Regions from separate parts of the Streptomyces sp. NPDC097619 genome, predicted to be linked through region 2. Evidence: riboswitches for the same ligand, from Rfam matches in the RefSeq annotation. Region 2 holds a riboswitch; the other holds the start of a gene.
The links. Region 2 has a riboswitch for glycine ahead of gcvT (glycine cleavage system aminomethyltransferase GcvT). Riboswitches for the same ligand answer to the same signal wherever they lie in the genome.
Positions count from the first base shown of each region.

Region 1 (3,394 bases), on a different contig from region 2:
TGCAGGAGCCCAGCGGGATCATGCCGCGGTCCAGCGCGTAGTCCCGGTCGGCGAGCTTGCGCAGGTAGCGCAGCATCGCGGTCTCGGAGCGGTGCTGGTGGAAGACCGGGTGGGTCAGGTAGTCGTCGGTGCGCAGCAGGGCCTCGGGGAGGGCCTCGCCCACGGACGCGTCCAGGGCATCGATGTCGGCGGTGACGCCGAAGGCGGCCCAGACGGCTTCCAGATCGGCGCGCAGGGTGGTCTCGTCGCAGGCCACGGAGACGTGGTCGGCGTCGGCGGAGTACAGGTTGACCCCGCGCTCGCGGGCGGCGGAGACGACCTCGGCGGCGCGACCGGGGACGCGGGCGGTGAGGGTGTCGAAGAAGGCGCCGTGGACGATCTCGACGCCGCCGGCCTTGAGGCCCTCGGCCAGGATCCCGGCGTACCGGTGGGTGCGGCGGGCGATGGTCCGCAGGCCGTCGGGCCCGTGGTAGACGGCGTACATGCCGGCCATCACCGCGAGGAGCACCTGCGCGGTACAGATGTTGCTGGTGGCCTTCTCGCGGCGGATGTGCTGCTCGCGGGTCTGGAGGGCGAGGCGGTAGGCCCTGTTGCCGTCCGCGTCCACGGAGACGCCGACGAGGCGGCCGGGCAGGGAGCGGGCGTGCTTGTCCTGGACGGCCATGTAGCCGGCGTGCGGGCCGCCGAAGCCCATGGGGACGCCGAAGCGCTGGGTGGTGCCGACGGCGATGTCGGCGCCGAGGGAGCCGGGCGAGGCCAGCAGGGTGAGCGCGAGCAGGTCGGAGGCGACGGCCACGATCGCGCCGAGGCCGTGGGCCTCGTCGATGAGGGGCTTGATGTCGCGGACGGCACCGGAGGCGCCCGGGTACTGGAGCAGGACGCCGTAGACGCCGCGCTCGGCGACCTCGGCGGGGATGCCGGCGGACAGGTCGGCGACGACGACCTCGGTGCCGGTGGGTTCGGCGCGGGTCCGGATCACCGCGATGGTCTGCGGCAGGGCGTCGGCGTCCACGAGGAACACCCCGCCCTTGACCTTGCCGACGCGGCGGGCCAGCGTCATGGCCTCGGCCGCGGCGGTGCCCTCGTCCAGCAGGGAGGCGCCGGAGGTGGGCAGGCCGGTCAGCTCGGCGACCACGGTCTGGAAGTTGAGGAGGGCCTCCAGGCGGCCCTGGGAGATCTCCGGCTGGTACGGGGTGTAGGCCGTGTACCAGGCGGGGTTCTCCATGACGTTGCGGAGGATCACCGGCGGCGTGAAGGTGCCGTAGTAGCCCAGGCCGATCATGGACGAGAGCACCTGGTTCCGCGAGGCCAGGGTGCGCAGCTCGGCCAGGACCTCGGCCTCGGTGCGGGCGGCGGGGAGGGCGAGGGCCTCCGCGCTCTTGATCACGTCCGGTACGGCCGCGGCGGTGAGCTCGTCCAGCGAGCCGTAGCCGACCTGGGCGAGCATCTTCGCCTGCGCCTCGGCGTCGGGGCCGATGTGGCGCTGTTCGAAGGGGACGCCGCTCTCGAGCTGGCTGAGCGGAATGCGGTGGACGGTCATCTGCGGGGGCCTCCTGGTCGTCACGACCTGCGAGGGGTGCCACGGCGCGGGCACCCGGACGGCCTCCCCCTCTGTCATCTCAACCTGAGAGCTTCACCGGTCCTCCTGGGGGTCGCCCGTGGAGTCCCGGCTTTCACCGTCGGTGAGGAGGGGTTCCGGCACACCGGTCCGACGCCCGCCCCTGCTTTCCAGAGTGGCCTCGTCCGTGCGGTACGTCTGCCTGAGAGATTCCGGGGAGGATTTGCTCCTTCGGCGCCCACGTCCCGACTCGTTTCGAGCCGGTCGGAGGACTCTCCCGCACGGTGTCTGCAGCCGGAACCCAGACTACCAGCGAGGTTCCCGGGGCTCCCTCGACTGGCCCCCTCTCCCGTTATGCACTTTTGTATTCATTACGGAGGAGTTGCGACCAATTGGAGGGACCGTGCAGACCGATGTCGATCCGCGCAGCCTGATCGGCCGCAAGGCGTTCGACCGGAACGGGGCCAAGATCGGCACCGTCGACGAGGTCTACCTCGACGACGCCACCGGGATTCCCGAGTGGGCCGCCGTGCGGACCGGACTGTTCAGCAGGGACGCCTTCGTACCGCTGGAGCCGAGCGAGCTGTCCGAGAACGGGCTCCGGGTGCCCTACGAGCGCTCCCTGATCAAGGACGCTCCCGATTTCGGGGTGGGCCGCCACCTCTCGCCGGAACAGGAGCTCCAGCTCTACCACCACTACGGCCTGGACGTGGCCCTGCCCGGGGACATCGCCGCCGCCCCGCCGGACCGCGACTTCGGCCGCCTCTCCGGCGAGGACCCCCGCCCCTGAGTCCCCCGCCGGGCCACCGGCACGAGGTCAGGCGCCCCCCGCGGCCGAGCGCGCCCGAGATGGCGCCGGCACGCCCCCGGACGGCTCCTCCGGCCCTCCGGGACCCGGGGGCGGTACGGACACCAGGGGCAGCGGCTCCGAGGGCTCCAGGTCCGGGTCGTCCACGAGGAAGGTCCTGACCCGCCCCGGCGCGGACTGCGGGTCCTCGAAACGCACCGTGACCCGCCCCACACCGCTGCCCTGCACCCACCCCGGCCCGTGGACGACGTGGCGGACGTCGTTGCCCGGGATCCAGCGCCGCGCCGCCGCCGGTGCCTCGGGCGCGCCGGGCTCCGGCTCCGCCGCCTCCGCGCACTCCGGCTCCCCGACGCCCTCCTCTCCCACCTCGGCACCGGCCGCCTGCGCGAACAGGTCCTCCTGGGTGTAGTCGGCGAGCCCCGAGACGCCCACGCCCAACAGCCGTACCCCGCCCGTGGTGTCCACGGCCTCCAGCAACCGCGCGGCCGCCTCCCGCACCACGGCCGGATCGTCGGTGGGACCGCGCAGGGTCTCGGAGCGGGTCAGGGTGGAGAAGTCGTACCGCCGCACCTTGATCACGATGGTGCGCCCGGAGTGCCCGGAGGCCCGCAGCCGGGCCGTGCACCGGTCGGCCAGCCGCGCGACCTCGTACTGGATCCGCAGCCGGTCGTGCAGGTCCACGTCGAAGGTGTCCTCGACCGACACCGACTTGGCGTCCCGCTCGGCCACCACGGGTCGGTCGTCGAGCCCGAGGGCCATCCGGTACAGCCCGGCCCCGTGCGACTTCCCGACGATCCGCACCAGCTCGTCCTCGCCCGCCTCCGCCAGCTCCCCCACGGTGGTGATCCCGGCCCGGCGCAGGTGGTCCCCGGTCGCGGGCCCCACCCCCGGGAGGGTCCGCACGGTCATCGGCGCCAGCAGCTCCCGCTCCGTGCCCGTGGGTATCAGCACCAGCCCGTCCGGCTTCGCCTGCTCCGAGGCGATCTTGGCGAGCATCTTGGACCCCGCCAGCCCGACGGAGGCGCTGA
Region 1 covers NZ_JBEOSD010000190.1:1,428-4,821, forward strand. The annotation lists gene gcvP (aminomethyl-transferring glycine dehydrogenase) at 1-1,540, opposite strand, end outside; glycine riboswitch at 1,739-1,848, opposite strand; gene ABTZ17_RS32620 (PRC-barrel domain-containing protein) at 1,962-2,348, shown strand; gene ABTZ17_RS32625 (DNA polymerase IV) at 2,376-3,394, opposite strand, start outside.
Region 1: linked by a shared signal. The riboswitch ahead of gcvP (aminomethyl-transferring glycine dehydrogenase) and the one ahead of gcvT (glycine cleavage system aminomethyltransferase GcvT) in region 2 are both predicted to bind glycine.

Region 2 (3,394 bases):
CGCAGCCGCCGTAGTAGCGGCGGCCCGGGTAGCCCTCGGCGTACTTGTTGGTCAGCACCGAGCCCTGGGCCTCCATGACCGCGACCGGAGCGAAGTTCTCCGAGGCGATCATTTCCAGGGTGGACTGCTGGCGGCGGAGCTCGGCGTCGACGGCGGCGGCGACGTCCGGGTCCAGCTCGTGGAGGGGCGTGTTCAGAACGGACATGTCTATCCCTCGGTCGGGGCGGAGGCGGGTCAGCCGGCGGTGAAGGCCGTGTACTCGTCGGCGGAGAGCAGCTCGTCCTCACCGCTGGTGATCTTCACCTTGAAGAGCCAGCCGCCCTCGAACGGAGCGGAGTTCACGAGCGCGGGGTCGTCGACCACGTCCTGGTTGGAGGCGACGACCTCACCGCTGACGGGCGCGAACAGGTCGCTGACCGACTTCGTGGACTCCAGCTCGCCACAGGTCTCGCCCGCGGTCACGGAGTCGCCCGCCTCGGGGAGCTGGGCGTACACGACGTCACCGAGCGCGTTGGCCGCGAACTCCGTGATGCCGACGGTGGCGACGCCGTCCGCGTCCACCTCCGTGACCCACTCGTGCTCCTTGGTGTAACGCAGCTGCTGGGGGTTGCTCATGACCTGATTCTCCTGGATGCGGGGGAGTGCTGATGAACGGTGGTCTTGCGGGGTGAGACGGGCGCCGCAGGGGCGATCGTCACTTCTGCCGCTTGTAGAACGGCAGGGCGACGACCTCGTACGCCTCATGCGTACCGCGAATGTCCACGCCGACGCCGGAGGTGCCGGGCTCGGCGTGCGCCGCGTCGACGTACGCCATCGCGATCGGCTTGCCCAGGGTCGGGGACGGGGCGCCCGAGGTGACCTCACCGACGACCTCGCCGCCGGCCACGACGGAGAACCCGGCGCGCGGCACCCGGCGACCGGACGCGATCAGGCCCACCAGCTTGCGCGGGGCCTGCTCGGCGGCCTTCGCGGCGGCGGCCTCCAGGGCGGCGCGGCCGACGAAGTCGCCCTCCTTCTCGAACTTGACCACGCGGCCCAGGCCGGCGTCGAAGGGGGTCAGCCCGGTGGTCAGCTCGTGCCCGTACAGCGGCATGCCCGCCTCCAGGCGCAGGGTGTCGCGGCAGGACAGGCCCGCCGGGACCAGGCCCACGCCCTCGCCCGCCTCGGTCAGCGCCCGCCACAGCCGCTCGGCGTGGCGGGGCTCCACGAACAGCTCGAAGCCGTCCTCGCCGGTGTAGCCGGTCCGCGCGATCAGCGCCGGGACCCCGGCCACCGTGCCCGGCAGGCCCGCGTAGTACTTCAGGCCGTCCAGGTCGGCGTCGGTCAGCGACTTCAGGATGCCGGGGGACTCCGGACCCTGGACGGCGATCAGCGCGTACGCGTCGCGGTCGTCGCGGACCTCGGCCTCGAAGCCCGCCGCGCGCTCGGTGATCGCGTCGAGGACCACCTGCGCGTTGGAGGCGTTGGCCACGACCATGTACTCGGTCTCGCCCAGCCGGTAGACGATCAGGTCGTCGAGGATCCCGCCGTCCTCGCGGCAGATCATCGTGTAGCGGGCCCGACCCACGCCCACCGTGGAGATGTTGCCGACCAGGGCGTAGTCGAGGACCTTCACGGCCTCCGGCCCGGTCACGGTGATCTCGCCCATGTGGGAGAGGTCGAAGAGTCCGGCCCGGGTGCGGACGGCGTTGTGCTCGTCGCGCTCGCTGGCGTACCGGAGCGGCATGTCCCAGCCCGCGAAGTCGGTCATGGTCGCGCCGAGCGCGCGGTGCACGGCGTCGAGCGCGGTCAGACGGGGGGTGTTCGGCATAAGGCTGGCTCTCCAAGGCGGGTCCACGACGGGCAGAGGACTTTCCTCCCCATCTGTCATCGGAACCTGAGAGGTTCATCACGACCGTATGTGCACACGGCAGCGACTTGCACCTTGGGTGGAACCGGCGGTACGTGACCCGTGCCCGGCTCGCTTTTCAGATGTGCCTCGCCCGCGCGGTACGGGGCCTGAGAGATTCAAGGGAGGGACTTGCTCCTTCGGCGTCCGCAGCCAGGTCCGGGATCCGGACGCTGCGGCACTCTCCCGCGCGGATTCAAGCGGCCTTTATGCAGTTGGTCGTACGGCTTGGCGCGCACATCATTGCATGAGCCGCTCCGGCCGGGAACCGTGGGAGGGCCATTACCGTCCTTTTACATTCAGTGGGCAGGGTCCCGGTGACCCGGCGAGGGGGATGCGATGACCATGCGGAGAACGGAAGCACCGGCGAGCGGCAGTACCGGGGGTCCGGCAGCCGGGATACCGGTCCAGCCGGGCCCGTGGAAGCGGTGGGCCGGGACCCCCGCGAGCCCGCCCCGGGCGGTCCGCCCGCACCCCGCCGGAGCCGCGCTGACGGCCCCCTTCGGCGTGCTCGACCTGCGCGGGCTCGACGGCCGCGGCCCGGCCCGCCTGGAGTTCCGCTCGGGGGACGTCCTCGTGGTGTCCGGACTGCCCGGCAGCGGCAAGAGCACCCTGATGAAGCGCGCCGTCCCCGGCGGCGGCATCGACTCCCAGGACGCCCGCGAGCGCTGGGAACGCCGCCTGCCCCGACTCCCGTACGCCCTCTACCGCCCGCTGGTCCGCGCCGCCCACTACGCCGGCCTGTGGCGGGCCCTGCGCTCCGGCACCGGACTGGTCGTCCACGACTGCGGCACCCAGCCCTGGGTGCGCGCCCTGCTGGGCCGGGCGGCCCGCCGCCGGAACAGGGACCTGCACCTGCTCCTCCTCGACGCCAGCCCCGAACAGGCCCTCTCCGGCCAGGCGGCCCGCGGCCGCGGGGTCTCCACCTACGCCTTCGCCCGGCACCGGGCGACCACCGCCGGCCTGCTGGCCGCCGTGGCCGCCGGGAAGGCCCCCGCGGGCTGCGCCTCCGTGGTGCTCCTCGACCGCCCCGCCGCCGCCCGGCTCGGGGCCATCGGCTTCACGGGCGAGGAGCGGACCCCGGCCCGCGCCCCGGGACCGCGGCCCACGACCGGGCGGGACCGGCGGCGGATGCCCTAGGGTCAGCGGCAAGGGGCTCCGGAGAGCCCGGTGACGGGCGGGGTGGAAGACGCGCATGCAGGACGGGACGTACGGGGCCGGCGGAGCGGCGGGGGACGGCTGGCCGGCCAACGAGCTGGAGGAGACCCTCGCGGCCTCGTTGGGCAACCCTGCCGCGGGCGGTCGGATCCTGGAGGTCCTCGGCCGCAGCCGGCTCTGGATCCCGCTGCCCGGTGGCGGCGCCCCCGACAGCCGGGAGCTCGACCTCCCCACCATGGACGTGGGCGGCGACGCCTACGTCCCCGTCTACAGCTCCGAGCAGCAGTTCCTGCGCTGCGCCGGACCGCACATGGCCTTCGCCGTGGCCCCGGCCGTGGAGTTCGCCCG
Region 2 covers NZ_JBEOSD010000137.1:11,000-14,393, reverse strand. The annotation lists gene glyA (serine hydroxymethyltransferase) at 1-205, opposite strand, end outside; gene gcvH (glycine cleavage system protein GcvH) at 235-615, opposite strand; gene gcvT (glycine cleavage system aminomethyltransferase GcvT) at 695-1,810, opposite strand; glycine riboswitch at 1,854-1,977, opposite strand; glycine riboswitch at 1,978-2,087, opposite strand; gene ABTZ17_RS28590 (AAA family ATPase) at 2,228-3,028, shown strand; gene ABTZ17_RS28585 (enhanced serine sensitivity protein SseB) at 3,084-3,394, shown strand, end outside.